DNA from 3 places in the Solwaraspora sp. WMMB762 genome. Region 3 is predicted to be linked to each of the others. Evidence: riboswitches for the same ligand, from Rfam matches in the RefSeq annotation. Region 3 holds a riboswitch; each other region holds the start of a gene.
The links. A riboswitch is a leader RNA that binds a small molecule or an ion and turns the genes downstream of it on or off. The one in region 3 is predicted to bind cyclic di-AMP.
Positions count from the first base shown of each region.

Region 1: another riboswitch for cyclic di-AMP. It lies ahead of ACN27J_RS30195 (NlpC/P60 family protein); the one in region 3 lies ahead of ACN27J_RS10925 (coiled-coil domain-containing protein).
Region 2: another riboswitch for cyclic di-AMP. It lies ahead of ACN27J_RS23970 (coiled-coil domain-containing protein); the one in region 3 lies ahead of ACN27J_RS10925 (coiled-coil domain-containing protein).

Region 1 is NZ_JBMHMD010000001.1:6,701,391-6,711,272, forward strand. Features, by position in the region: gene ACN27J_RS30160 (ABC transporter substrate-binding protein) at 1-619, opposite strand, end outside; gene ACN27J_RS30165 (TspO/MBR family protein) at 784-1,242, opposite strand; gene ACN27J_RS30170 (GPGG-motif small membrane protein) at 1,462-1,605, opposite strand; gene ACN27J_RS30175 (metallophosphoesterase family protein) at 1,655-2,344, opposite strand; gene ACN27J_RS30180 (hypothetical protein) at 2,374-2,664, opposite strand; gene ACN27J_RS30185 (dTMP kinase) at 2,937-3,620, shown strand; gene ACN27J_RS30190 (sigma-70 family RNA polymerase sigma factor) at 4,064-5,056, shown strand; gene ACN27J_RS30195 (NlpC/P60 family protein) at 5,206-6,165, opposite strand; cyclic di-AMP (ydaO/yuaA leader) riboswitch at 6,176-6,307, opposite strand; gene ACN27J_RS30200 (DUF6232 family protein) at 6,783-7,319, shown strand; gene ACN27J_RS30205 (DUF5753 domain-containing protein) at 7,367-8,248, opposite strand; gene ACN27J_RS30210 (DUF397 domain-containing protein) at 8,496-8,711, shown strand; gene ACN27J_RS30215 (DUF3817 domain-containing protein) at 8,838-9,167, opposite strand; gene ACN27J_RS30220 (hypothetical protein) at 9,193-9,627, opposite strand.
Region 2 is NZ_JBMHMD010000001.1:5,353,961-5,363,842, reverse strand. Features, by position in the region: gene ACN27J_RS24005 (sensor histidine kinase) at 1-555, opposite strand, end outside; gene ACN27J_RS24000 (winged helix-turn-helix domain-containing protein) at 584-1,252, opposite strand; gene ACN27J_RS23995 (cellulose binding domain-containing protein) at 1,302-2,081, opposite strand; gene ACN27J_RS23990 (RNA-guided endonuclease InsQ/TnpB family protein) at 2,078-3,370, opposite strand; gene tnpA (IS200/IS605 family transposase) at 3,390-3,860, shown strand; gene ACN27J_RS23980 (hypothetical protein) at 3,803-4,180, opposite strand; gene ACN27J_RS23975 (potassium channel family protein) at 4,871-5,548, opposite strand; cyclic di-AMP (ydaO/yuaA leader) riboswitch at 5,805-5,940, shown strand; gene ACN27J_RS23970 (coiled-coil domain-containing protein) at 5,943-6,959, shown strand; gene ACN27J_RS23965 (glycoside hydrolase family 65 protein) at 7,030-9,399, opposite strand; gene ACN27J_RS23960 (HAD family hydrolase) at 9,396-9,882, opposite strand, start outside.
Region 3 is NZ_JBMHMD010000001.1:2,472,563-2,482,444, reverse strand. Features, by position in the region: gene ACN27J_RS10930 (glycosyl hydrolase) at 1-2,795, opposite strand, end outside; gene ACN27J_RS10925 (coiled-coil domain-containing protein) at 3,280-4,353, opposite strand; cyclic di-AMP (ydaO/yuaA leader) riboswitch at 4,421-4,551, opposite strand; gene ACN27J_RS10920 (cation diffusion facilitator family transporter) at 4,720-5,628, opposite strand; gene ACN27J_RS10915 (HelD family protein) at 5,674-7,818, opposite strand; gene ACN27J_RS10910 (alpha/beta fold hydrolase) at 8,027-8,929, opposite strand; gene ACN27J_RS10905 (carbonic anhydrase) at 9,087-9,725, shown strand; gene ACN27J_RS10900 (hypothetical protein) at 9,826-9,882, opposite strand, start outside.

The DNA.
Region 1 (9,882 bases), 4.2 Mb from region 3:
CGACGCACCACGGCTTGGTGCCGGTGGCGGCGACCTCGTCGCTGAGCGCGATCAGCTCGTCCCAGGTCTCCGGCACGGTCCAGCCGTTGTCGGCGAACATGCTCGGCGAGTACCAGACGAAGGACTTGACGTTGGAGCCGAGCGGAGCGCCGTAGAAGGTGCCGTCGACCGTGCCGTACGCCAGCCAGTCCTCGCTGTAGTTGGCCTCGGCCATCGCCTTGGTCTCGTCCGAGGCGGCCTGCAGCTGGCCGGCCTCGGCGAACCGGCCGAGCAGGCCGGGCTGCGGGATGAAGGCGATGTCCGGCGGGTTACCGCCGTCCACCCGGACCTGCAGCTGTGCCTCGAACTCGCCGCTGCCCTCGTAGCGGATGTCGATGCCGGTGCAGTCGACGAACTCGCTCCAGGACTGCTCGAGCAGGTCCGCCTCGGCGTCGCGGATCGAGGCGTAGATCGTCACCTCGGTGCCGTCGTTGCCCTGGTAGTCACTGTATGGGGCGCATTCCTCGGAATCCGGGTCCGCGCTGGTGCTGCTGTCCGAAGCACATGCCGTCGAGGCGAGGGCCAGACCGAGCACGCTGGCGAGCGCGAAGGCCTGGCGTGGTCTGGTGAAGACCGCCATGGAGCGTTCTCCCTTCCTAGCCGGCGGGCCCCCGCGTCCCTGCGGTCTGGCTGCGCCGGTCGGTTGCTGTCTGGGCGTCTTCACATGTAAGCGCTTGCAATGGAAGCGCGTCCAGTCCTGACCAGCTACGAGCCAGTAACGATTCGGAAACCTTGACCCGCTACTCAGCTGTTGAGTCGCCAAATGGACAGGTTCAACGCGGCGGCGAAGGTGACCCAGCCCCAGTACGGGACCATCAGCAGGGCGGCCGGCCGCCAGATCCGCCAGAACAGCGCCACGGTGGTGCCGACGAGCAGCCAGAGGAGCACGATCTCGGCGAACGCCAGACCGTAGCGGCCGGCGGCGAAGAACAGCGGTGTCCAGGCGGCGTTGAGCACCAGCTGGGCCAGCCAACTGGCGATCGCCAGGCCGACACCGGCCCGCCGCCAGACGATGAACCCGGCGACCGCGATCAAAACATACAGGACCGTCCATACCGGGCCGAACAGCCAGGACGGCGGTGCCCAGGATGGCTGGACCAGTTCGGCGTACCGGGAACCGGCGTCGCGGGCGGCGAACGCCCCAACCGCCGCGGCCGCCGCCACCAGGCCGAGGAACACCAGGAAACCCCACCACGAGCGCATGGCGACTCCAGAGAAACAGCAGGTCAGGGAGCGCGAAGCGCTCCTGGAAACAGCAGATTGGGGAGCGCGAAGCGACTCCAGGGCCAACAGGTCAGGCCGGGGCCGCCGACGCCGGTCCGCGGTGGGGAGGACCGGGCCGGTCCGGCGGCCCCGGCAGGCTCGGGGTCGATGTGGTCAGGTCGATGTCGGTCGAGGGGGCCGGGGGTACGCCCGGCACCGTCAAGCGAACAGGCTCACGCCACCGGGACCGACCAGCAGCCCGACGACGATCAGCACGATGCCCCAGAGCAGTTGCCGACGGAACAGCGCGAGAACGCCGGCGACGACCAGGACGACTGCGAGAATCCAGAGAAGTAGCTCCATGGCCGCTGAATACCCTTGCGACCGGCGACGGAAACCTTCACCGGTCTGGTCAAGCGACCGACCCGGCGAGCGAATACACGCTGTACGCCTGTTTGATCACCGGATGGGCGACGTTACGGACCCGTACCCCACCGGGCGTGGTGCCCCGTTCACTGCCGAAGTGCGCGTGGCCGTGCACCGCGAGGTCGGTCGGTGCCGCGTCGATCGCCTCGGCAAGCAGGTAGGAGCCGAGGAACGGGTAGATCTCGGGCGGCTCGCCGGTGAGCGTCTCCGGCACCGGCGAATAGTGGGTCAGCGCCACCCGTACGTCGCAATCCAGGTCGACCAGCGCCGCCCCTAGCCGGTCGGCGGCGTCCGCCGTGGTGGCGACGAACGCCTTCATCTCCGGCTCGCCGAACCGGCTCGCGCAGCGCCCGGCGAACCCGCCGCCGAACCCCTTGACCCCGGCCACCCCGAGCCGGCCGCCGGGGCAGTCCACCACCACGCCGTCGCCGTCGAGCACCGTGACCCCGGCGTCGCTGAGTATCCCGACCAGCTGCGGCACCTGGTCACAGTGGTGGTCGTGGTTGCCGAGCACCGCCACCACCGGGACCGCCAGACCGCCGAACTCGTCGGCCACGCACCGCGCCTCCGACTCCGTGCCGTGCCGGGTCAGGTCGCCGGCCAGCAGCAGGACGTCGGCCCGGTCGCCGAGCTGCGCCAACGCCGGCCGGAACCGGCCCAGCACGTCGCTGTCCATGTGCACGTCTCCGACGGCCGCGACGCGGATCACGACAACTCCTCCGTCTCGGTGGGCGCGGTGGTCCGACTGACGACGATGTCGACGATCAGGCGTACGCCGGGGAAGCGCTCGGCCACCAGCCGGACGATTTCCGCCCGCCGGTGGGCGCTCTCGACCTCGCCGCACAACACCAGGCTGTGGTCCCGGCGGGACACGCCCACCCCCTGCTCGGCGATGTCGGCGTGCTCGCTGAGCATCCGCTGCACCGCCGCCTCGGTGTAGCCGTCGAGCCGGTCCGGCCCGGTCTGTCGCGTCGACTGCCCCGATGTCCGGGTCATCTCCCCACCTCCTGGCTGTCGTCGGGTGCCCGTCGGTGGCCTACCCGTTCCCGGCCGGTTCGTGCCTGCAGGCACAGCGCGTCACAAGGGGTGAACGGGGTGGCGACGTGCACGTGCTCGCTACCGTTGGGAAGGTGCTCGTCACAGTGACCCATGCGCCGCCACCACCATTACCGTCACCGTCCCGGCCAGCGTCCCGCCAGCCGTCGCCCGTACAGTCCACGTCGTCAGCCGTGCCGCCATGCCCGCCACCGGACACCGCAGGGAGCACAGTGGACGCCGATCCGGCCTGGTCGCCGCCGGCCGGGCTGCGACGGATCGCGTTGGTGGGCATCGACGGGGTCGGCAAGACCACTCAGGCGCACCTGCTGGCCGAGGCGCTGACCACTGCCGGCCGGCCCGCCCGGTACTGGCGCAACGCTGGCGGCCGACGCTGGCTCGACCGGTTCGCAGTCCGACTCGGACGCCCGGACGCCCGGCGGATGGTCGGCCGTGGTGGGCTGATGTTCCTCGAGGCGTTGCTGCGCTGGCTCGCGATCGCCCGGTCGGTGCTCGGCTCACGCCGGGCGATCGCGGTGATGGACCGGTACGCGGTCTGCCAGTACGCCAGCATCCGTACCCACGGTGCTGGCCGCTGGGAACGGCTCGCCCGGCTGGCCTACCGGGTGTTTCCCCAACCGGACGTGACGTTCCTACTCTTGCTGCCGCCCGCCGAAGCGGCCCGGCGGATCGACGCCCGGGGCACCGACCACGAGTCGCTGGAGTTCCTGGCGACCAGCGCGGCCGCGTACGGATCGCTGCCGGAGGCAGCCGGGTTCGTGGTCATCGACGCTCGGGGCACGGCCGCCCAGGTCGCTGCGGTGATCCGGCAGCGGCTGACCGAATGGCGGCCGGACGACGGCCGTCCAGCCGGCGCCTCGTGGCGGCCGGATCCAGACGATTCGCGTGCGTCGTGACCCGCAGGCCGGTGTCTGTCGGGAGGTGATGAACCGTGCACCCCGCTCGGGCCGTACTCCTGGCCAGGACCAACCAACCGGCGTTGGCCAGGACCAACCGACCGGCGGGCAGTGACGAGGATCGCAGGAGGGGTAGTGACGGGAATCGCTGCGCCCTGCCCGGTGTCGTGGTGTGCTGGAAGCCTGCCACACACCCCGCCGACCTCAATGAATCGGGCAGTCGGCCGGCCCGACGCAGCGCGGCGATCGAGGAGCCTGGCAGGAAACGCCAATCCCGTTCACAGCAATTATTCAGGCAATCGTGTCAGCTTCGACTCACGAGACGGAATCCCTGACGCGTCTCATCTGTTGTGCAGGTGTCGGCGCCATACGGCGGGGCCTGCCACATCAGGTTCGCCGGATCGGAGGCGGACGTGACGGGGGAGAGGCTGATGGAGATGCGCATCGCAGGTGACAGGGCACGACGTGGGGTTAACGAGGGGACCGTGAGCAACGTGGAGAAGACGATGGCTTTGCGGACCGACGAGGTCGCCGAGGAGCGGGACCTCGTTGGCGTCTACCTGCATGAGATCTCCCGTACGCCGCTGCTCGACGCGGCCCGGGAAGTCGACCTCTCCAAGGCGATCGAGGCCGGCCTGTATGCGGAGCACCTGCTGGAGCAGGGTGTGCCGCGGGCCGGGGTGAGCCGCGAGGAGCTGGAGCGGCTGGTCGTCGAGGGCGAGCGGGCCAAGGACCTGTTCATCCGGGCCAACCTGCGTCTGGTGGTGTCGATCGCCCGCCGCTACGTCCGGTCCGGGATGCCGATGCTGGACCTGATCCAGGAGGGCAACACCGGTCTGGTCCGCGCGGTGGAGAAGTTCGACTACGAGCGTGGTTTCAAGTTCTCCACCTACGCGACCTGGTGGATCCGGCAGGCCATCAGCCGGGCGATCGCCCAGCAGGAGCGGACCGTACGGCTTCCGGTGCACCTGGTCGAGGACGTCAACCGGATGCGCAACGTCGCCCGCCAGTTGACCCGCGAGCTCGGTTCGGACCCCGAGCCGGAGCAGATCGCCGCCTCGCTCGGCGTGCCGGTCGAGCGGGTGCACGAGCTGGTGCGGTGGTCGCAGGACACGGTGTCGTTGGACACCCCGGTCGGCGACGACGGCGACACCAACCTGGGCGACCTGGTGGCCGACAGCGACGCACCGTCGCCGGAGGACATCGTGCTGACCGGGTTGGAGCGGCAGCGGATCGAGGGCCTGCTCAACCACCTGGACGACCGGTCCGCCGGCATCATGCGGGCCCGGTACGGCCTGGAGGACGGGCGGGAGCACTCGCTGACCGAGGTCGCGTCGCGCTTCTCGCTGTCCCGTGAGCGCATCCGTCAGCTGGAGATCCAGGCGCTGGGCCGGCTGCGGGAGCTGGCCCGGGCGGAGGGGCTGCAGGCCGCCTGACGAACTGACCGCAGGCGACCGGATCCGCCGACGAACTGACAGCCCGCCGACGAACTGACAAACTGCCGACGAACTGACAAACTGCCGACGGCCCGGCATCCGCGATTAGCGGATGCCGGGCCGTCGGCAGTGTCGGGCGAGCGACCGGGTCAGCGGACCCGGCCGTAGCCGTACGGCGGCATCATGTCCACGCTGGCCAGCTCGACGGTGCGGCCGAAGGTGGGTGCGTGGATCACCTGGCCGCCGCCCACGTACAGGCCGACGTGGGCGAGACCGTTGTAGAACACCAGGTCACCTGGCTGCAGTGAACCACGGTTGATCTTCGCGACCACGTCCCACTGCATCGCCGCGTTGTGCGGCAGGCTCTTGCCGGCGGTACGCCACGCGGCAAGCGTCAGGCCCGAGCAGTCGTAACCGTTCGGGCCGCTGGCAGCCCAGACGTACGGCTTGCCGATGGCCCCGTACGCGAACTCGACGACCGAGCCGGCGGCACCGGACACCGACGGGACGGTCCCGGTGTACGACGAGCCGGTCTCGCTCGCGGCACCGTAGGCCCGTTCCCGCTTGTCCATCAGCTCGTCGATGTCGGCTTCGATGCTCTTCTTGCGGTCGGCGAGCTCCTTGACCTGGGCGTCCTGCTTCTTCAGGGCCGCCTGCAGCTTCTCCTGCTCGGCCAGGTAGGTCAGCTGGGTGCTGGTGAACTCGGTGAGCCGCTGCTGCCGGTCCCGGGCCAGGTGGTCGAGGGTGCCGAGCCGGTGGATGAAGCTGCCGGAGGTGCCGTCGAGCAGAGCGGTCGCGGTGCTCAACCCGCCGGTCTTGTACGCGTTGACCGCGATCTGACCGACCTCGGTCTGTGCCGCCGCGAGTTCGGCCTGCAGCGGGCCGAGCTTGGCGTCGATCTCCTCGGCCGCCGCCCGGGTGGCCTTGGCCTCCTCCCTGAGCCGGTTGTACGACTCGACGACCTTGGCCAGCTCTTCGGATTCCTTGTCGATCTGCTGCGTGAGTTCGCTGACCGTCGGCTGGGCGGTCGCGGCGGTAGCCGGTAGCACCAGGCCGAGGCTTACGCCGGTCAGCATCAGGGTGCGCAGCAGAATCCGCGCTGTTGACAAGAACGCAGAACCCTTCTTCCTCGCCGCCTACCGGGTTAGCTGACGGATTCGGGCGGGAAGTTCGCCCTACCGCGGTGGACCGCGGATTCACCCCAGTTGCCGATGGGTCCCCGGATCGCAACCGTGAGATCACTGTTTGTAACGTCAGATAATCTCGGGACGGCGATTCGGCGGCACTGGACCGGCGTCACCGCTTCCCGGCGACTGGCGACCGGACCAGCCGGTCCAACTTAGCCGCAAGGGTCGCGACCCGGAAAGTGCTGCGATCGTGATCCGTGGCATGGAACTGGCCGGAGTCCGTTGATGGTTACTGAATGTGACGGTTGGCTGCTCTGGGCAACATTCCTATTGCCTTCGCGTGACCGGTTGACTGCGGCGCGTCGTCATTGGACAGCGCCTGATCAATTGCGAATAATGCGTCATTAGTCGGTCTGCGCGGTTGTCGTCAGTAAGCTATCTGGATAAATAGGTGCAAAAGGTCCGATTCGCCATCCAGGACGCGGCCTGCCGTACGTCATTCTGCTAGGTGGCAGAATGACTACCTTCCATCGAGTAGCTTGCTGTTTGCACAATGGACCCGCAAGGTCAAGCGCCGCACGAGCCCTTCGGAGGCAGCTATGCGTGCTACTCGCCAGACCCCACCCCGACGCGGTTCCCCGGTGCCCGCCCGGCCCGGCTCCAGTGTCGGACGGACCTTCTACCGGCAGCCCGGTATCTGCGTGACCGGTGAATGGTTCGTCGTGGCCGGCCGGCGGTTCGCCGTCCGCGACCTCACCGAACTCCGGACCGCGCGGGGCGCCCGCGACCGGCTCACCGGCCGGGTGATCGCGGTGACCGCCGTGACCCTGACGGCGGTCGCGGTGACCGTCGGCTACACCCGCGGGCTGGACGAGGTCAGCGCGGGTGCCTACCTCGCGATGCTGGCGGCCGCGTTCGTGCCGGTGGCGGTCGCCTGGCTCGGCGACCGGTTGCGGCCGCGGGCGTACGAACTATGGGGCCGTCACCAGGGACTGCTGTTGCTGCTGTTCAGCACCGACGACGAACGCCAGTACGGCCAGGTGAGCCGGGCGTTGATGCGGGCCCGGGAAATGTCCCGGCTGGCCGGTCTGTCCGAGCCGGTCACCATCGAACCGTGGGTGCCCGACCGGCGGTGAGCGGGCCCGGCCGCCGCTGCGGTCGCCAGCGGGCTGGTCGACGTCGATCAGCCCGCGTCTCGCCCGTCCAGTTGGCGGGCGAGGTCGTGCAGCATCGCCACCGAGTCGGCCGGTGACAGGGATTCTGCCCGTAGTCGGTCGAAGACATGCTGGTACGGCCGGACCTCGTCGGCCCGGTCGATGACCTCCTCGACCAGAGCGCTCTCCACGTACACCACGTCGGCGTCGGCCTGGTCGGCGAAGTGCAGGATGACGAACGGCCCGAGCACCGTGTTGCTTCCGGCGGTGAACGGCAGCACCCGGACCGTGACATGAGGTGCCGCCGACATCTTCGCCACGTGTTGGAGCTGCTCGCGCAGCACCCGCGGGCCGCCGGTCATCCGGCGCAGCGCCGCCTCGTCGATGATCACCTCGATCTGCGGCGGATCCGCGCCGAACAGCACCTCGTGCTGGCGGGCCAGCCGGATCTGCACCCGCCCTTCGATCTCGGCCGCCGGTACGTGGTGCGGGCCGTCGGCCGGGATCACCGCGCGGGCGTACTCCTCGGTCTGCAGCAGGCCGGGGAAGCTGATCGGCTGGAAGTAGCGCAGCGCCGACGCCTCCGCCTCCAGGCCGATGTAGGCCGCGTAGGCGGCCGGCACCCGGTCCTTGTATCCGCTCCACCAGGCGCGCCGTCGTGCCGCCCGGGCCAACTCGACGAGCTCCTGCACCTGCTGCTGGTCGCGTACGCCGTACAGGTCCAGCAGGGCCTTGACGTCGTTGGTCGAGATGCTGACCGACCCCGACTCGATCCGGATCAGCTTCGACAGCGACCAGTCCATTTGAGCGGCGACGTAGTCCTGGGTCAGCGCGGCGGCCTCGCGTGCCCGGCGTAGCGCCGCGCGCAGCCGGCGACGCCCGATGGTCGGGCCCTGGTGTCGGGCAGACATGGGAACGCTCCGGGGGAGTGCCTAGCAGAGTGCTACCTGGCTGGTTGCCACCCTGTTGCACGCTACACCGCCGCCGTCAGGTCTGCTAAGGACGGCCGGCCCCTCCGCATTGTCCGGATGGCGGTTCCGCCGGCTCTCCCCGGTGTCGGCCAGTCGCGTCAGCAAGATCGAGAACTGGTACAGTCCGCCCGATTGCCTGCGTGCTCTGATGGCAAATTTACCGATTTATCCTTATTAAGGAGTCTGGGTGACTGTGATCAGCACTGCCGGTCCGGCGTGGCGTAAGAGCCGCCGCTGCGAGGCGACGACCTGCGTCGAGGTAGCCGAGATCGGCCCGGCGGTCGGGGTGCGCAACTCCACCGACCCCGGAGTGCACCTGGAATTCTCGGCAGCCGCCTGGTCGGCATTCGTCGCCGGGCTGTCCGGCACGCCGACCAGCTCCGGCGGCCACACCACGGGTTGATCCGACGCCGCACAAGGCTCGGCTCCACGGCCGCCGACAACGTCGGCCGTACGCCCCGGTCAGGTCGGCCCGACAACGGTGCCGGCCCGGCCGGGGCGCTGTCAACCGGTCACCGCCCGCCCGGTGTCAGCCGGTGAACACCTTGTCCGGCTCGGTACGCGGTTGCTCGCTCGCCCAGCGGCTGACTACCCGCTCGGCGTAGAACGACACGAACGGCACCGTCCCGGCCAGCATGATCGCCAGGATCCGGCCGAGTGACCAGTTGGCCCGCCGGGCCAGGTCGAACGCGGCGACCAGATAGACCATGTAGAGGAACCCGTGCGCCGGCCCGACCGTCTCGACCACGATGGCCTGGTCGAACAGGTACTTCAACGGCATGCCGATCACCATCAGCAGGATCAGCACCACGCCGACCACGTACGCGATCAGCCGGTACCGGGTGAGTGCGCCTGACACTGTCGTCCGTCCTTCTCTCTTCCGGTCAGCCCGGGTAGTCGCCGGCCCTGGCGTGCGGGTTCGCGTTCAGCCAGGCCAGATAGTCGTTGTAGGCGGCCAGGTCCGGGTCGTCCGAGCCGGGAGCGGCGGTCACGCCAGAGGCAGACCGGACCCGTACCGGTCGGCCGAACGCCTCCTCCCGCGATGGCGCGTTTTCCGGCGTGCCATTCCTCGGTGTGCCGTTGTCCGGTGTGCCGTTGTCCGGGCCGGGTACCGCCCGGTGGGCCTGCCGTATCTCGCGGACCCAGATGAACACCACGAACGCCGCGAAAACCGGCCATTCCACCGCGTACGCCCAGCTCAGCGTGTTGCCAGCGGCGGCCCGGCTGATCTGCCACCAGCCGAGCGCGAGGAAGCCCACCACCAGCGCCACCGCCACCAGGTGCCGCAGGATCCACACCGGGGTCCACAGCTGCCGCATGCAGGGAAGCGTACCGGCCCGCCCGTCGGTTTCTCCGACGAGCCGTCGTAGTCAGGTGCGTGGCCGCCCGGAAGCCGGCGCCCGGTGTTTGCCGCCGACCGGCCGGGGAACCCTACGACGGTAATGCCTCGTCGACTCCCCGGAGGCCGGAGATGACGGATTCAACGCGGTACGGCAGCTACTCCCCGGCGGCGGCCGGTCGGCCCTTCGAGCCCCGCCCGGACCACCCGCCCGGTGGTGCCACCCGAACCTGGT
Region 2 (9,882 bases), 2.9 Mb from region 3:
GGCCAGCCGCCGGTTGGCGGTCTCGGCCGGCCCGGTGTCGCCGAGCACCACGACGGTGCCGGCCACCGCTCCGGTGACGGCGTGCTCGAACGGTACGGCGAGCAGCGGGGTGGGGGTACCGGCGGTGTCGCCGACTCCGCCGGCGAGCTCGGTGCCGGAGGTCCAGACCGTCCGGGCCGGTGCGAGCAGGTTGTTCGGCGGGACGACCGGCAGCCGGGCCGGGTATGCGAAGACCAGGCTGAGGTCGGCTCGGCCGGCCTCGTAGACGTAGACGGCGGTGGTGCCGTTGGCGACCGCGTTGTCGAACAGTTTGTCGAGTTGCAGCGCCCCGGACTCGTAGTAGAGCAGGGCGGCGGCGGTGCTGGCGGTACGCCGCAGCTCGGCGGCGACCACCTCGTCGCGCTGCCGTCCGTCGACCAGCAACGCGACGGCGCCCATCCCGGCCAGGCCGACCACGTTGATCGCCATCACCAGCAGCGTGATCCGGATCCGCAGGTTACGCAGCCGGTCAGCGGTCTGCAGCGGCTTGCCGCCCCGCCGGTCGCGGCGGTTCACGACGGCACCCCGCCGACTCGGCCGGCGGTCACGACGGCGACCCGCCAACCCGGTAGCCGACCCCGCGTACGGTGTGGATCAGCTGCGGCTCGCCGAGCTTGCGGCGCAGCTGGGCGACCACCGCGTCCACCACGTTCGAGCTGGGGTCGGCGAGCTCGTCCCAGCAGTGTTCGAACAGGTCGCTCCGGCTGACCACCGCCGGGCGCCGGACCAGCAGCATCTCCAGTACGGCGAACTCCTTGCGGGTGAGCGTCAGCAGGACGCCGGCGCGGCGCACCTCCCGGCGGGCGGCGTCGACCTCCAGATCCGCCACCCGCAGCAGCGGTGGGGTGGTTGCGCCGCGGCGTCGGCAGAGCGCCCGGACCCGCAGCACCAGTTCGGCGGTGACGAACGGCTTCACCACGTAGTCGTCGACACCGGCCTGGAAGCCGGCGATCCGGTCCCCGGCGCTGTCCAGCGCGGTGAGCACCAGGGCCGGTGTGGTGAGCCCGGCCCGCCGTCGGTGGCCGAGCTGGTGCAGTGAGTCGCCTTCCGGAAGGATCCGGTCGAGCACCAGGCAGTCGTAGTCGTTGATGCTCATGCTCAGGTCGGCCTGGCTCCAGTCGGCCGCCTGGTCGACGGCGAATCCGCCGGAGCGCAGCGCGGTGACGACGGCGCTGCGTACCTCGGGGTCGTCCTCGACCACCAGCACCCGCATGCGGGCGAGGCTAGCAAGCCGCCGTCACCAGCGCGTCTTCGACGAGGGGTCAACCCGAGGACGTGCACCGGTCGCCGTTGAGCAGGAAGTCCGTGGGCGGCGTGTTGCTCGCCGAGTACCTGACCACGAAACCGAGTTGTACGCTGCCGCCGGCCGGGATCCGGCTGTTCCACGGCGTGTTGGTGACGGTGATGTCCGGCGGGACCAGGTCGACCGGTTCGGCGCCCCACAGGTGGCTGATCTGCTGGTCGCCGGGGAAGGTCCAGCGCAGGGTCCAGCCGTCGATCACGGCCGGTCCGGCGTTGTGGATGGTCAGCTGGGCCTGGAAGGCTCCGGGCCAGTGGTTCACCACCTGGTAGCTGACCTCGCAGACCGGTGCCGCCGGCAGGGTCCGCACGGTCAGTGGCTCGGACGGTGGTGACGTGTTGCCGGCGTCGTCGTGGGCCCGCACCACGAAGGTGTACGCGGTCTGCGGCCGCAGTGCGCCGACCCGGGCGGTCGGTCCGGTCGGCGGGTGTTGCGGGGCGGTCGCCACCGGGGTGGTGGAGCCGTCAGGGTTGACTCGCAGCACCTCGTACCAGGCGACGTAGACGTTGTCGACGGACGGCTGCCACCGCAGGGTGACCGAGTCAGTGCCGATCGTGGTGGCGGTCAGCGCGCTGGGCGCGGTGGGTGGTTGGTCGTCGCCGGGCGGCATGGTCAGGCGCAGGCTCGGGCTGGCCGGCGAACGGTTGCCGGCGGCGTCGAGCGCGTACACCCAGAACTGGTACGTCTGCGACGGCCCCAGCCCGCCGATGGTGATCGCGTAGTCGGGGGTCGTGCTGATCACGACGTAGTCGGTGTGCAGTCGGGCGACCTCTTGACATCCTCTCCGCCCTGAAGAAGGACGGAGATTCCCTCCACGCTGCGCGTGGAACACGCAGCGTCCGGGTGGGTTACCGCTTCACTGCGCGCCGCCGGGACAAGTCCCGGTCTTACGTGCGCTCGACGGTCGTTGAAGTCCGCCTGTCCGGCGGCCTTGATGTTGATGGCGGCGTTGATGTCCCGGTCGTGGTGACTGCCACACGGGCAGTCCCACTCCCGGACGTTCAACGCGATCTTCTCGTTGATCCGGCCGCAGTCGCAGCACATCCGGGTGGACGGGAGCCACCGGTCCACCCGGGCGAACGCGCGCCCGTACCGCTGCGCCTTGTACTCCAGCATGCCGGTGAAGGCGGCCCAGCCCGCATCGTGCACGGACTTCGCCAGCCGAGTCCGGCCGAGACCAACAACGCACAGGTCCTCGACGTACACCGCTTGGTTCTCGCGGATGATCGCCGTGGACAGCTTGTGCTGCCAGTCCCGCCGGGTGTCGGCTACCCGCGCGTGAGCGCGGGCCACCTCGATCACGGCTTTCCTGCGGCGGTTGCTGCCCCTCTGCTTGCGTGAGAGTGCCTGCTGCAACCGCTTGAGCTTGCGGGCCGCGCGGCGCAGGAACTTCGGTGCGGTCACCTTCGTGCCGTCGGACATGACCGCGAAGTGGGTCAGGCCCAGATCGATGCCGATCTCGGAGTCGACCGGCGGCAGCGTCTCGTCCTCGCCGATCCGCACGACGAACGAGGCGAAGTACCGGCCTGCCGTGTCCTTGATCACGGTGACCGAGGTGGGATCCGACGGCAGGCCGCGCGACCAGCGCACCGGAACGTCGCCGATCTTCGGCAGCCGCAGGCGGCCGTTGTCACAGACCTTGAACCGGGAGTTCTTCGTGAACCGGATCGCCTGCCGGTTGTCCTTACGGGACCGGTACCGGGGCGGGGCCACCTTGCGGCCCCGGCGTTTGCCGGACAGCGAGTTGAAGAAGTTGCGGTACGCGGTGTTCAGATCGGCGAGGGCCTGCTGCAACACCACGGCCGACACCTCACCCAGCCAGGCCCGGTCCTCGCTGGCCTTGGCCGCTGTGATGACCAACTTCGACAGGTCGCCGTCGGAGATGTACTTCTCGCCCGCCTCGCGGGCCTGCTGACGCAGCCTGAGTCCGTCGTTGAAAACCACCCGGGCACACCCGAACGCCTGCGCCAGCGCGGTGCGCTGGGCGGCGTCCGGGGTGATCCGGTAGTTGTAACGGAGCTGCACGGCCATCACTGTATCATGTTGGTTTATGGTCGAACTTCAAGGCATCCGCACTGGCAGACACTGCACTTTCGCGATGCATGTCCACTTGGTTTTCGTGACGAAGTTCCGGCACAACGTGTTCGCCGACCGGCACCTGACCCGGATGGAGGCGATCATGCGAGACGTGTGCGCCGACTTCGAGGCCGAACTGGTCGAGTTCAACGGCGGCCACAACCACGTCCACCTGCTGGTCAACTTCCCGCCCAAGGTCGCCGTGGCCAGGCTGGTCAACAGCCTCAAAGGGGTCTCCTCGCGCCGCCTCCGGCAGGAGTTCCCCGACCTGGTGCGCCACTACTACCGGGCCAACAAACTCTGGTCCGGCTCGTACTTCGCCGGGTCTGTCGGCGGCGCACCGTTGACCGTCATCAAGCAGTACATCGAGCAGCAGAACCGTCCCGGTCAAGGCACTGCTCGGGCCTGGCGGCCCTCCCAGCGCGGGCCTTCACCCCCGGCCTGAAGGCCGGAGCACTGGCCCGCATTCCGGTAGCCGGTCACCCCGACGTCGTCGGTGGCCGCCGTCCAGACCAGGGTGACGTCGGTGGTGCTGATCTCGGCGACGGTCGGGGTGCCGGGGGTGGTCGGCGGCTCGGTGTCCGCCGCGGCGAGCGCCGCGGACGCCGGTAGCAGGGGTGGGCCGAGCAGTGCGGCGGCGACCGCGACGCCGAGCCGGCGTCGGGTGTGGTTGGGATCGCGCCGGATCCCCCGGCGGCAGCGGTGCGGCGGTTGCGGCATGGACATCTCGCTTTCGGTGCGGCCGCCGGGACGGACCAGCGACATTGATATCCATGATTGTCGATTGACTAGTCGGGCACCACCGCGCCGGCGGCGCGTGACCGGACCGTCCGGTCGCGACCAGCAGATCGACCGACTGTGAGCTTGCTCACTACCGATCGACGAGCATCGAAGCCTTACGCGGCGACGGAAAGGTCGGTCCGACCGTTTGCCGCAGACCGGACGCGGCAGCCCAGCCGCTGCCCCAGGCCCCATACACAACGAAGCCTGCCGATGCATCGGCAGGCCGGGCAGCGCTGTCGGACGGACCGGCGTCGCGGTCCTGACTTGTCGGCGATTCCCCGCCGTAACAATCGAGGACTAGCGTGGGGACGGGGAGGGCAACCCCCGTCCCCACCATCAGTTGCTAAACACGCACGAGCGGTCTGGCGTCCAGGTCGTGCGTGACGCGCGGGAGCCGGGCCACGCGAGTGGCTCTGGTTCCACCTCCTCTCGACAGGTGGTGCGCGGGCTGGCGGCGGAGTCCGGGCTTGGCCCGCCGCCAGCCTCGGGAGCTGTGCGGTTGACACGGTGATGTCGCCATCGCCGCGCCACGCGTCGATTACTTCAGCGGGGGCACATCCATCGATGGAAGCGCTCCCATGCAGGGACTGTAGCCTGAGTCACGAGTTTGCGAAAGTCCGGCGGCTGATCAGCTCACGAAATGAAGGTGTGATGAGGCGGTCACGCCCATGTTCACCGGCCGAACTGCTGAACCGCCGTGGTCGCCCCGGCGACGATCAGCAGCGCATCCGGCGGGATCAACGTCTCAGGTCCCGCGTACCTCAGCTGCCGGTCCCGCTCCTTGATCCCGACCACCGTGATGCCGTACCGCTGACGTAGCCGGGACTCGGCCAACGTCCGGCCGGCGGCGTCCGGCGGGGCGCAGACCTTGGCGATGGCGAACCCGTCGTCGAACTCGATGAAGTCGAGCATCCGACTGGCCAGCAGGTGGGCCACCCGGTCACCCATCGCCGCCTCCGGAAAGATCACATGGTGCGCGCCGACCGAGGCGAGGATCCGGCCGTGCTTGGCGGTGATCGCCTTCGCCCAGACCTCCGGGACACCCAGCTCGGTCAGCGCCACCACGGTGAGGATGCTGGCCTCGACGTCCGAGCCGATGCCGACCACCGCGCGGGGGTAGTCGGCGACGCCGCACTGGCGCAGCGCCTGGTCATCGGTCGAATCCGCCTCGACCACCCTCGGCAGCCGCTCGGACCAGCGGTGCACCCGTTTGGGATGCTCGTCGATGCCCAGCACGTCGTGGCCGAGGCGGAGCAGAGACTGGGCGACCTGACCACCGAACCGGCCGAGGCCGATCACCACCACGCTGTCGGCGTCCGGCGGCCCAACCGGGGAATCGTCATCTCTCACCGAAGATCCGTCCGACGCTACGACTTTCCCGCTTTTCCTCATACGCACTGTAGTCAGCCGCTAACCTCGGCGCAGCGAATCCGGCCCGCCTGACGACTTGTCGTACGCCGCCGAACGCAGAAAGTGGACATCACCGAAAGTCGTTGCCCGGTAACGGATTTTTCCAGCTCAGTCAGGATTGTCGAGGTGTTGATGCCGGTGACCGATCCGGTAAGCTTGCCGGCGGTCTCCGCCAGGCGGCGCCCACCGGTGCCGGCGGTGACCGCCGCCCAATCACCCTCCGGGGTGAGCCGGGGAACCACGTTTCCACCGGGGTGAATCCGCGCCAGCGGTAGGGATCGTTCCGTCCCGAACCCGTCAGCTAACTCGGTCGGCGGCCAAGGAAAGGAACAGGATGACCGCACCCCTCCGCCGGCGGATTCCGACGGCCGCGGCCCTCGCCGCCGTCGCCGCCCTGCTCGCCGGCTTCGTCGTAGCGTCGCCGGCCGCCGCTCAGGATCCGGACGACGAAGGCGCCCCGCCACTGCTCAGCGAAGTGCTCGAATCGACCGGCCGGGGCTACGTCGAAGCCAAGGCGGCGGTCGACGAGTCCCGCAAACGCCAGTTGAAGCTCAACCTCGAGTTGGAAAAGGTCGAGGAACGGATAGCGGCGCTGACCCCACAGATCGGCCAGGTCGCCTCCAACTCGTACCGTCTCGGTCGGATCACCCCGGTGATGGTCCTGCTCAACAGCGCCGACCCGGACGCGTTGCTGGAACGCGCCGAAGGCCTGGACATGATCGCCATGCACGACAACAAGCGGATCCGGGAGCTCAACGAGGCCCGCGCACAGGCCGCCCGGGCGGTCGCCGCAATCGACGCCGAGGTGGCCCGCGAGGAACAGCAACTCGAAGCGATGGCCCGCCAGAAGAAAGAGGCCGAAAAGGCCCTGCAACTGGTCGGCGCGGTCGCCACCAACGGGTTCGTCTCGGCCACCTCGCCGGTCGCCGCCCAGGCTCCGCGTAACTCGGACGGTTCCTGGCCGTCCCAGTCGTGCAGTCTGGACGACCCCACCACGAGCGGCTGCATCACGCCGCGCACCATGCACGCGCTGAACGAGGCGAAGAAGGCCGGCTTCACCCGCTTCGTCTCCTGCTTCCGCCCCGGCGGACCGTTCGAGCACCCCAAGGGGCGGGCCTGCGACTTCTCCGCTCAGCAGCAGGGGTTCGGCGGCGACGCCTTCGGCGACGACCGGCTGTACGGCAACAACCTGACCGCCTTCTTCGTCCGCAACGCCGACAAGCTCGGCATCCTGTACGTCATCTGGTACCGCCAGTTCTGGTCACCGACCACCGGTTGGAGTTCGTACAGCGGTGCCGGCGGCGACCCGAACAGCGACCACACCAACCACGTACATCTGTCCCTGCTGTGACCTGACCTCGCTTCGCGCGGTGCCGGGCCGGTCCGGCACCGCGCGAAGAACCGTCAGTCGGTACGCGCCGTCAGTCGGTACGCGCCGACCGGCGCACCGGTGACCGGCCGGTCGGCTGCTGCGGCGGCGGACCGACCGGACCGGCCGGCGGGATCGCCCGGGTGACCGGCTTGTCCGCAGCCACCGTGATCGGCTCGCCGTGGTGGGTCAGGTCGACGGTGGCGTTCGGGTCGACGTCACGCAGCGAATAGGTCACCTCGTCGTGCTGGACCGCCACCCGCAGCCGCAGGCCCCGCCACATCATGGCGAACTCCAGCCGGTTGATCCGCTGCGGCAGCCGGGGAGCGAAGGTCAGCTCCCCGCCGTGGTCACGCATCCCCCCGAAGCCGGCGACCAGCGCGAGCCACGCCCCGGCCAGGGCGGCCACGTGGATGCCGTCGCGGGTGTTGCGATTGATGTCGTGCAGGTCCATCAACGCGGCCTCACCCATGTAGTCGTGGGCGAGCTCCAGATGTCCGGTCTCCGCGGCTATCACCGACTGGGTGCACGCCGACAATGACGAGTCCCGCACCGTACGCCGCTCGTAGTAGGCGAAGTTGCGGGCCTTCTCCTCCTCGGTGAACGCGTCACCCCGCCAGTGCATCGCCAGCGCCAGGTCGGCCTGCTTGACCACCTGCTTGCGGTACAGATCGAAGTACGGGTAGTGCAGCAGCAGCGGATAGTGGTCCTGCGGGGTGCCGGCGAAGTCCCACTCCTGGTGCCGGGTGAACCCGGCCGACTGCGGGTGCACGCCCAGCTCGTCGTCGTACGGGACGTGCATCGACAGCGCCGCGTCCCGCCAGGCCGCGGTCTCCTCGTCGTCGACGCCGAGCACCCAGGCCCGGTCGGCGTAGCGCAGCGCGCAGTCGGCGGCGGTCAGCAGGTTCCGCTGCGCCATCAGGTTGGTGTAGATGTTGTCGTCGACCACGGCGGTGTACTCGTCCGGCCCGGTCACCCCGTCGATGTGGAACCGGCCGTGCCGGTCGTGGTGGCCCAGCGAACGCCACAACCGGGCGGTCTCCACCAGCAGTTCGAGGCCGATCTCCCGCTCGAACTCGACGTCCCCGGTGGCGTGCACGTACCGCCGGACCGCGTCGGCGATGTCCGCCGCCACGTGGAACGCGGCCGTGCCGGCTGGCCAGTACGCCGAGCACTCCTGGCCACGGATGGTCCGCCACGGGAACGCCGCCCCGTTGAGCCCGAGCATCCGGGCCCGCTCCCGCGCCTGGTCCAGGGTCGAGTGCCGCCAGCGCAGCACCGAGGCGACCGCCCCCGGCTGGGTGTAGGTCAGCACCGGCAGCACGAACATCTCGGTGTCCCAGAAGGCGTGCCCGTCGTACCCCGGGCCGGTCAGCCCTTTCGCCGCGATCGGCCGCTGCTCGGCTCGGGCACCGGCCTGCAGCACGTGGAACAGCCCGAACCGGACCGCCTGCTGGATCTCCGGGTCGCCGTCCACCCGCACGTCCGAGTGGCTCCAGAAGTCGTCGAGGTACTTGCGCTGCTCGGCGCAGAGCCCTTCCCAGCCGGAGATCCGGGCGCCGGCCAACGCCGCGCCGACCTGGTCGCGCAGCGCCGGCAACGAGCGCTGACTGGACCAGCCGTACGTCAGCAGCTTCACCATCCGCAGCCGCTGCCCCGGCTCCAGCAGGCAGGAGACGGTGGTCCGGACCCAGTCGTCGAAGCCCTCGGTGCTGACCGACACCTCGCCGGGGCCGTCGATCTCGTGCCCCATCGCCGCCGCCATCCGCAGCCCGCTGGCCTTGGTACGGTGGATTAGCAGCCCGCCGTCGGGCTGTACCAGCCGCTCCTCGGCCTGCAGCGGCGTCTCCAGCACCGCCGCGACACGCGGGTCCTTGCTCTGTGCCGGCAACTCCTCGTTGGCGACCAGCTCGGACTGCACGATGATGCGCAACGGCTCGTCGACCGCCTCCACCTCGAAGCAGATCGCGGCGACCGCCCGTTGGGTGAACGACACCAGCCGGGTGCTGCGGACCCGGGCGGTACGCCCGGCCGGCGAGCGCCACTCCAGCCGACGGTCCAGCAGACCGGCCCGCAGGTCGAGCACCCGCTCGTGGGAGAGCAGGTCGCCGTAGCGCACGTCGAACGGTTCGTCGTCGATCAGCAGCCGGATCGGTTTGCCGTTGGTGACGTTGACCAGCGTCTGGCCGGACTCGGGGAAGCCGTAGCCGGCTTCGGCGTACGGCAGCGGCCGCAACTCGTAGAACGAGTTCAGGTAGGTGCCGGGCAGGCCGTGCGGTTCGCCCTCGTCCAGGTTGCCGCGGAATCCGACGTGCCCGTTCGCGAGGGCGAAGACCGACTCCGACTGGGCCAGGATGTCGAAGTCGAGCCGGGTCTCCCGCACGTGCCACGGCTCCACGGGGTAGGCCCGTTCGCGGATCACCGTTCGGCTCCGACCAGCAACTCCCCCAGATCGCTCACCACGATGTCGGCACCGTTGGCGAGCAGTTCGTCACCGATGCCGACCCGGTCGACTCCGATGACACAGCCGAACTCCCCCGCACGCGCCGCCGTCACGCCGGCCAGCGCGTCCTCGAACACCGCGGCGTTGCCCGGCTCGACGCCGAGCTGCGCGGCAGCGGCCAGAAACGTGTCTGGTTCCGGCTTGCCCCGCAGGCCCTTCTCGCGCGCGATCACCCCGTCTACCCGCACCTCGACCAACTCCTCAATCCCCGCCGCGATCAGCACGTCCCGGCAGTTGGCGCTGGCCGAGACGACGGCCCGGTGCAGCCCGACCCAGCGGGCAGCATGAAGGTAGGCCAATGAACCGTCGTAGACCTGCACCCCGTCTTCGGCGATGCGTCGCAGCAGCACCTCGTTCTTCCGGGTGCCGATGCCGTACACGGTGTCGGCCTCCGGGGGGTCG
Region 3 (9,882 bases):
GCGCCCTGCCGGTAGGACTCCGTGCCGGGCACCGGGTCGGTGGCGAAGTAGTGGTACGTCTCGGTGCGGCTGTAGCTGCCGGAGCCGGTGAAGTCGTACGACACCCGGGCCTGGATACCCGCGCCGACCGAGGTGCCTGCGTCCACCTGGAGGTCGAACGTGCTGGCCGCCGACCGGTACGCACCGGTCAACCCGCAGGCCCGGAAGGTGACCGGATTGTGCGGCGTACCGTCGTAGTTCGCCCCGCCGGCCGACGGCACCGTGACCGTCGTCGCGTTCGTCCCGGCGGTGTTGCTCAGCACCCCGGCGGACCGCAGATGGAACAGGTCCGAGGTGACCGGCGGGGTGGTCGGATCCGGCGTGGGCGAGGCCGACGGCGTGGGGGACAGGCTCGGTGACGGGTTCGGGGTGGTCGGGGCGCCGGTGGCGTTGCCGCCGCTCCAGGTATGCGCCCCGGTGGTGGCGGTCCGGCCGGCCGGCACGGTCATCCGGGTGCCGTCGGAGAAGGTGACCGTGACCGGCGATGCGGTGATGTTGCTCGCCACGTAGGTGCGGGCACCGTTGCGGTTGAACACCGCGTACAGCGCAGTGTTCGCGGTGACGCCGGTGTCGACCCGGCCCAACGCTGCCAGGTTGCGTACCCAGTGGAAGGTGTGCGCCCGGCTCTCGCCCTCCTCGACCGGGTAGTTGGGGTTCGCCCGCAGGTTGGTCAGGGCGGCGTTGGCGTCGCCGAGCGCCTGGAACGACCAGAGGATGTCCTGCCAGACCGTCGGCGGGCCGCCGTTGTTGGTGACCAGCGCGTTCCAGTTGGTGGCGATGTAGTCCGGCCGGTAGCCGAGGTAGAGCGAGCCACCGGTGACCGGCAGCATGTTGATGCCCTGGATCATCTCCGGCTCGGCGCTGAACCAGGTGGCGTACGCCCCACCGTCGCCCCAGACCATGCCGACCGACCGGTGCCCGAAGGAGGCCGGGAAGTTGGTGTCCGACGAGTCGAACCAGTACTCCTGGATGGCCGCCGACTGGGTGGTGTAGATGTACAGCCCGGCGTCGCGGATCGCGGTGTTGCCGGTGGCCAGGCCCCACTGGATCAGGGCGTTGGCGAAGTTCATCCCCTCCGACGACGATTCCTGGTTGTTGCCGGCGAAGAACGCTCCGTGTCCGGCGGCCCAGTCATGGCCGGCGTAGATGTCGAAGTCGCGCAGGAACGGGAACATCGGGTCGTTGCGGTCCCAGCTGTTGGCGTCGCGGATCAGCAGGTTGACCATGCCGCCGTACTGCTTGGTCGACGCCCACGTCGGGTCGAACTTGGCCAGCGTCGCGGCGGCGGCGATGTAGTAGCCGTAGTGGAAGTGATGGTCGTTGAGATCGGTGTCGGAGCCGTACGAGGCGGGGTAGCCGACCAGGGTGCCCCAGGCCTGGTCGTAGAAGAACACCCGTTGGGTCTTGCCGGGGCTGGCGGTGAACCAGTCGGTGAGCCGGTTCCGGATGGCGGTGAGCAGGTGGTCGCGCTGGGCGGTGCGGCCGAGCTGGTCGGCGATCTCGGCCAGCCGGGCGGCCCGGCCGAGCGCCTTGCCGGTCCAGTAGGTGTCGTTGTCGAATCCGGCGAGCGGGTCGCCGGACGCGGCCTGGTCGAGGTGCGCGGTGAGCGTGGCGAGGTCGGTACCGACGCTGGTGGCCACCGCCGGGACCTCCGGCAGTACGCCGTGGAAGCGCATCGCGGTCCGGAACGACGTCGCGCCGACCAGGTTGCGCATCGGGCCGCGGGCCGACACGTAGGTCTCGGCAATCGGGCTGTCGCCGTCGAGGTGCTTCCACTGGTGCGGGTAAAGGGAGACGACTGTGCCGGTGGCGGAGCCCTCCCGGGCCGTGGTGGTGAAGCTGTAGGTGGCGTCGACCGTGCTGCTGGCCTGATCATAGCTCCAGCTGACCCGGGTGCCGGTGACGTGCGCGTGGGCGTACCGGCCGTAGCTGTCCATCAGGGCGGTACGCCGCGCGGCGCTGGTGCCGGCGCCGGTCGGCAGCAGCGCGACGGAGAAGTAGCCGCGGCCGGCGAGGGTGGAGCTGATCGTGGTTCCGTTGACGGCCCAGGTCGCGCCGCTGGGGGCGTAGGCGACGTAGTCGTGGCCGCGCATCGAGAACCCGACCCGGGTGCCGCCGTGGTGCCAGACCGTCGGGGTGCCGGGGAACGACAGCTGTGCGTTGCCGCCGGTGACCTGGGCGTACACGAACGGCAGACCGTGGCCGACGGTGGCGCGCAGGGTGCGGGCGCCGTCGGACCAGTACGGGCTGACCGTCCAGTCGGTCCAGCCGTCGACCTTGACGTCCGGGGCGTTGAGCCCGGCGACGCCGAGGGTGAACTCCCGGGTGTACGGGTAGTGGTACTCGCCGACGCCGGTCGACGTGCCGGAGATCGCCGCCTCGGTGGTGTAGGAGACGCCGAGCCCGCCGGCGGTCGGCTGGAACGACATCGGATGGGCGTGCAGCGGGTCGGAGTAGGCGCAGTTGTACCGCTTGAACAGCAGCGACGACCACCAGTCGTTGGTCGGCACCGCACCGGCCGGGGCGTTGCCCGTGACGTACTGCCGGGGGTTGGCGGAGATGTTGCCGCAGGCGGTCGGGGCGGACGCGCCCGCCGGGCGGGTGGTGGTGTAGCTGCCGGCGCCGACGGTGGCGGCGTCGGCGGTGCGCAGTACGCCGAAGATTAGTCCGGTGGCGGCCAGCGCCGTCACGGTGGTGGCTGCCAGAATCCGGCGCGGCGTACGACCTGTTCGCGCGCCACGGATCGACAGGTTCATGGTGCCTCCGGGTTGGGTCGGGCGCGGTCCACGATCGCGAAAAATTTCACGCCCATTAATGAGTTATTGCCAGGAGGTCATCAGACATACGGGCTCCTGTCAATATCTCGACATGAAGTTTCGTGCATCCGGTACGGGGTCGTCGCGGTCTGTTGACAGCCGTACCGCTGCTGCTATATATCTAACTGTGAGAGCGCTCTCTCGGCCTCGCGAGCTGCAATGTGCCCTGCGTGAGCCGGGTGTGACTGCGTGGTGGTAGAGCGCTCTCGCGTGGATGCCGGTGGCCGTCGGTTGATATGCCGATCGGTCTTTCGGTGCTGCCCGAGGCTCCCGCGCATCTATTATCGATGCTGATAGGAATCGTCCTCCGGGAATGCGCTACCCCGATTCGGGGGGATCACCGTCGAGCCGGAGGGGCGTCGGTGCATAGCCGTACGGGGGCGGACGGCCACCGATGTGGCCGTCCGCCCCCGTACGCGCGACGTCAGTACACCGACAGGTGCACGTGGTTTGTGTGGTCGCTGGACGGGTCGCCGCCTGCACCGCTGTACGTCTTCCAGCCGCTGCTGGGCAGCCAGATCCGCTTGTACCAGATCACGTAGAGCACACCGAGCCGGTCGGCGTTGTTGATGTAGTAGTTCGCGAGGTTGTCGCCGTAGCTCTTGTCACCGCCGGTCGCCACTCCACCGAAGCCGTTGGGCTGGGCGGCGAAATCACACGCCCGGCCCTTGGGGTGCTCGCCGGAGCTGCCGTTGCGGAAGCAGGACACGTAACGGGTGAAGCCGGCAGCCTTCGCCTGGTTCAGGGCGTGCAGCGTACGGGGCGTGATGCAGCCGGAGGTGGTGGGGTCGTCGACGTTGCACGACTCGGCCGGCCAGGAGCCGTTGGCGTTGCGCGGGGCCGGGGTCGCCGACGCGCTGGACGACCCGGATCCCGACGACCCGGAGCCGGAGGATCCTGAGCCGGAGGATCCGCTGGCGGCGGCCCGCTCGGCCTCCTCCGCCGCCTGCTGCCTCGCCCGTTCCTCCGCCTCCTTCTCGGCGGCGACCGCGACGGCCAAGGCCCGCTCCGCCTGGTTCCGGCGTTGGTCCATGATGGTGACCTGCTTCTGCTGCTCCCGGATCTCATGCTCGATCGCAGCCTTGGACCTGGTCACCTGGTCGCGGGTGCGGTACAGCTCGCGGAGCTGCTTCTCCTCGTTGGCGGTCACCGCACTCAGCGCCGCCGCCCGGTCGATGAACCCTTCCGGTGAGGTGCTGTTGAGCAACGCGGAGACCGGGCCGAGCCTGCCGTTGCGGTACGCGCGGTCGACGATGTGCCCGACGTTCCTGTTTCGTTGCTCCAGCTCAGCACCGACCGTGTCGAGCTGCTCGGACAGCTTCTTCTGCCGGCCCTTCGAGTGGTCGAGCGCCGCCTTGGCGTCGATCCAGCCCTTCGAGGCCGCATCGAGCTCCTTGCGCAGGCTGTCGGTGCCTCCCTCGTCGTCGACCCGGTCGGGCCGGTTCGCGGGCAGGGCGGCTCCGGCCGGCGAGCCGATCGGGGTGCCGGTGACGGCCATCAGGGCAGCGGTCAACGCCGCCAACAACGCGGATCGGGTTTTTCTGTGGACTGTGCGTGACACTGTGCATTCCTTCCGTCAGCCGCCGACCGGGTTAGCTGACGGGTTCGGGACGGAAGATCCCTACCGCGTGACGCGGATGCACCCCAGGTACGTGGTTCCCCGGCTCGCCGTACGGCGATTAGGCGACGGCCTCCGCAGGCGCCGGAGGGGCGCCGCCCGAGCGGAGACCGGGGCCGACACTACCGGTTCCCCGGGTTGCCGTCCCGGTATCGATAGCCATGTTATGTCTGGAAAAAACAGAAATATACGTATATCGTAGCTGTCAACGTCGCGGTAAGGTCACGAAACTTAAGCATCTGCTAATCACCAGTCGGCCGGTCCACAGGAGTCGGCGGGGGCCAGCGGCTCGATCTGCAGCGTCGCGTGCTCGATACCGAACTCGTCGTGCAGGGCTGTCCGGGCGTCCCGCAGCACCGTGCCGACATCGGCTGACGGGGTCACGGCCAGGTGTGCCGAGGCCACCTCCATGCCTGGGGTGAGCGTCCAGACGTGGAGGTCGTGCACGTCGCAGACGCCCGGCACGGTGGCCAGCCGGCTGCGGACCCGGGCGACCTCCACATGCTCCGGCGCCGCCTGCACCAGGATGCGCAGCGCGGCCCGGGCCAGCCGCCAGGTGCGCGGCAGGATGAACACCCCGACACCGACGGCGACCAGCGGGTCGGCGTACCACCAGCCGGTGGTGGCGATCACCGTGGCGGCCACCAGCACCCCCACCGAGCCGAGGAGGTCGCCGAGTACCTCCAGGTAGGCGCCCCGTACGTTGAGGCTCTCCCTGGCCCCCTGGCGCAGCAGGGCGAAGGCGACGATGTTGGCGAGCAGTCCGGCGACCGCCACCACCAGCATCGGGCCGACCGTCACCGGCTCTGGATCGGCGAACCGGCGGGCCGCCTCAACCAGGACGTAGAGCGCGACCCCGGCGAGCAGTACGGCGTTCGCCAGCGCGGCCAGCACCTCGAGGCGGTAGAGGCCGAAGGTGCGCTGCGGCTCCCCGGTCGGTCGCCGGGTCGCGGCGATCGCCGCGAGCGCCATGCCGATGCCGAGTACGTCGGTGAACATGTGCCCGGCGTCGGACAGCAGTGCCAGGGAGCCGGTGGCCAGCGCGGTGACCGCCTCGACGACCATGAAGCCCGCCAGCAGGGCGAAGGCAGCCCAGAGACGCCCGTAGTGTCGCTGGCCGGTGCTCCCGGCGCCGTGATCGTGTCCGACTCCCACGCCTGCCACCCTCCGTTGCCCGGCGTCTCGTCAGTAGACTAATGCTCACATAGCAATATGTGCAATCGACTCCGGGTCGGGGTCGATGGTGACCAGCCGCTGCGTCGCCCGGGAGAGCGCGACGTAGAGCGTGCGCACCCCGGCCTCGGACTCGGCACGGATCTCCTCGCTGGCCACCAGCACCACCGCGTCGTACTCCATGCCCTTCGCCTGCAGGCTCGACACCACCTGCAGCCGGGAGGTCGCCAGCTCGCCGAGCCAGCCGGCGACCTCGTCCCGCCGGGCCACCGCGGCGATGACGCCGACCGTCCCCTCCACGGCTGCCAGCATCTCGGCGGTCGCGGTACGGACGGCAGCCGGCAGCACCGCCGCAGCTACCCGGTCCCGGCGCGGCGCCACCCCGGTCGATCGGACCGCCGTCGGCAACGGGGCGTCCGGAGCGACCTCGCGGATCACCTCGGCGGCCAGTTCGAAGATCTCCGCCGGGTTGCGGTAGTTCGTGGTCAGCTGGAATTCCCGCCGCGGCCGCCGCCCCAACGCCCGGTCCCGGGCCTGGGCGAGCTCGGCCGGATTCCCGGTCCACGCGGTCTGCGCCGGATCCCCGACCACCGTCCAGGAGGCGAGTCGGCCCCGGCGCCCGATCATCCGCCACTGCATCGGCGACACGTCCTGCGCCTCGTCGACCACCACGTGGGCGTACTCCCGGTAGTCGGCCGGCCGCTCCCGGGCGGCGGCACGGGCCGCCCGGTCCCGGTCGGCGAAGGTCGTCACCTCACGCACCCCGCCGGTCACCTGGAACGGATCCCGGTGCCGGCGGCGGGGCTGCGGTGGCCGGCCGAGCAGTTCGTCCAACTCGTCCAGCAGCGCCACGTCCGCGATCGTCGGCCCGTTGTCCGCCAGGTCACCGAACGCGTCGGCCAGCACCGTGATCTCGGCCGGGTCGAGCACTCCCCGCGCGTACCGACGCAGCCGGTCCGGCCGAGCCAGCCAGCCCAGCACGTGTCGCGGCAGCAGCCGGGGCCACCAGGCCCGCAGGAAGTCCCGGAAATCGTCCCGGTCCGACAACTCGTCCTCGAACTCGGCCTGGCCGGGCAGCCGGGCCGGGGCCACCAACTGCCGGGCCTGCGCCCACAACGCCTCGAACAACCCGTCGATACCGGCCCGCCGGACCTCGTTGCGCCGTGCACCCCGGGGCAGCGCGCGGGCCCGGATGCCGTCCAGCTCCGGGCCGCGCAGCCGCAGCAACTGCCCCCGGTAGAGCAGGCGTAACTCGGTCGGCCCGTCCGGTACCGCGTCACGTACCGCCCGTTCCAGCACCCGCCGCATCCGTAGTGACCCCTTCAGCACGGCGACCGCCGCTGGATCCGTCCGGGTCGCCCACACTCCCGGCGGCAGCGACCCCAACGACCTCAGGGTGGCGCTCTCCTCACCCAGGGCCGGCAGCACCGCGGCGATGTACTCGACGAAGACACCGGTCGGGCCGACGACCAGGATGCCGCCGCCAGCGAACCGGCTCCGGTCCGAATAGAGCAGGTACGCCGCCCGGTGCAGCGCGACCGCGGTCTTGCCGGTGCCGGGGCCGCCCGAGACGATCGTCACCCCGGCGGCGGGCGACCGGATCGCCTGGTCCTGCTCCTGCTGGATGGTGGCCACGATGTCGCGCATCCCACGTCCCTTGGCCCGGGCCAGGGTGGCCAGCAGCGCGCCGTCGCCGACCACCCGCATCCCGGCCGGCGCGGCCGCCGGATCGAGCAGGTCGTCGGAGACGCCGGTGACCCGCTCGCCCCGGGACTGGATGGTGCGCCGCCGCACCACGCCCCGCGGTCGGGCCGGCGTCGCCTGGTAGAACGCGGCGGCGGCCGGGGCACGCCAGTCGATCAGCAGCGGCTCGGCCCGCTCGCCGCGCACGCCGAGCCGACCCACGTGCAACACCGCGCCGTCGCGTAGATCGAGCCGGCCGAACACCAGCCCTTCGTGCTCGGCGTCGAGCAGATGCCGCCGCCGGGCCGCGTGGAAGACCATCGCGTCGCGCTCCACCAGGGCGCCGACGTTGCCCACCCGGGCGAGGCGGTAGCCGTCCCGCTCGGCGCGTACCGCGTCCTGGCGTAGCTGCGCCAACCGGGCGTAGACCCGGTCGACGTGCCGCTGCTCGGCGGCGATCTCTTGGTCCAACGTGGTGGCGTCGGTCAACGCTGCGGCTCCTGGGCGAGGGCGGGCCGGCCGGGGCAGGGCGGCCGGTCCGCCGGCGGACGGTCACGGCGCCGGGCGGCGACGGCGGAGCGTGGTGACCCCGTCACGTGATTGGACCCGGCAGCCTTACGACGTTACCGTCCGCGCGCCAGCCCGGCGCCGGCTCCCGGGGCACCCGGCGACCGCGTTCCGCCTTGCCGAGCCTGTTTCAGCACGCCGCCCTGCCGAGCACCTCGACGAGGGCGGCCGTCACCCGGTCCGGTCGTTCCAGCATCAGCATGTGTCCGGCCCCGTGGCAGACCGTCAGGTCGGTTCCGGGCAACGCGTCGACGATCGATTCGGCGCAGATCGGCGGCGTCAGCCGGTCACGATCTCCCACCAGCACCGCCGCCGGGACCTTGTCGAGCGCCGCCAGCGTGCGGAGCCGGCGTTGAGCGCCGATCGAAGCACGGTAGCCGCCGATCGCCCGTAGCGTCGTCCGACCGACGGCGGTGGTCGCCAGTTCGAGGTCCTGCGGGTCGCAGGTGTCGCCGAACAGCAGCCACCGCAGGGTCGGCCGCAGCGGCTGCAGCAGACCCGGATGGGGTCGCCAGGCGCCACACCTGGCCAGCACGCCGGCTCCGGCCACCTCGCAGAGCCGGACCAGCCGGGCGACCGGGGGTGCCAGCCCGTACGCGGTGTGGGTGTGTCCCTCCGCCGTGGTGGCCACGAACGCCAGCCCGGCGACCCGGGCGGCGAAATCCACCGGGTGCCGGTGCGCGTACTCCATGATCGCCATGCCACCCATCGAATGCCCGGCCAGGACCACCGGGCCGGCGGCGTCCACCTGGCGCAACACCGCGGCGAGGTCGTCGCCCAACTGCCCGAGAGTCATCGTGGCCAGCCCGGTGGCCGTGGACCGGCCGTGACCGCGGGCGTCGTAGGTGACCACCCGGACCCGCTGCCCGGACGTCCCGGTCAGCTCTCCGACCTGACGGTGCCAGGTGTGCTGGTCGAGAGTCCAGCCGTGCAACAGGAGGAGGGTCAGTTCCGCAGCGCGCGGGCCGCTGGACCGCCCGCGCAGCACCGCTCCGTCCGGCAGCCGGACGCTGAACTCCTGAGGCCTGCCCACCGCCGTCACCTCCGCCCATGTCGCTGGCGGTCCCGGTTCAGACGTACGTACCCCGGTAGGCCGGATCTGGAACCAGCACGGTGAGAAGACTCGCAACTGCCTTCCCGACCGGCCAGTAGCACGCCACGCTGCAACCATGTCGTCACCGTCGTTCCCGATGCCGGATTCCCGGGCACCGCGTCCGTCCGGCCCGCCACCACCCGATCACCCCGGCCCGGCCGAGGCTCTGGCTGAGCTGCTGGCCGGTAACCGGCGTTTCGTCACCGGACAACCACGGCACGGTCACGACGTGTCGGCGGCTGCGGCCAGCGCGGCGCTCGGCGAGCAGTATCCGATCGCGTTCGTGCTCGGCTGCATCGACTCGCGGGTGCCGCTGGAGGCGATCTTCGATCAGAACTTCGGCTCGATCTGCGTCGGGCGCTCCGGCGCCCAGGTGCTGGACCAGGCGATCGTCGGGTCGATCGAGTTCGCTGTCGGCGCGTTGGGTGTGCCGTTGGTCATCGTGCTGGGACACGAGCGGTGCGGAGCGGTGGCGTCGACGATCAGCGCGCAACGCACCGGCAGCCGCCCGGCCGGCAGCATCGGGTACCTGGTGGAGCAGATCGCTCCGGCGGTGACCGAGGTCGGTGTCGGGCACCCGGACGTGCAGCCCCTCGCGGTACGGGCCCACGTGCGGCGGACCGTGCAACGGCTGCGGCAGGTGGAGTTGCTCGCCACGGCGCTCGCGGACGGGCGGATCGACGTCACCGGCGGGGTCTACGACCTCGGAAACGGCCAGGTGGAACTGCTCAACTGAGCAGCCACCGCCACCACCAGCGACGGAAACGGCCCCGCCGGGCGTGTCGCCCGGCGGGGCCGTCCAAGGTCCGGGTCGTCGCCGACCCGTCAGATCATGCTCAGGCCTCGAAGACCCCGGCCTCGACGAGCCGCTTCTCGGTCAGCTCCCAGCCGTG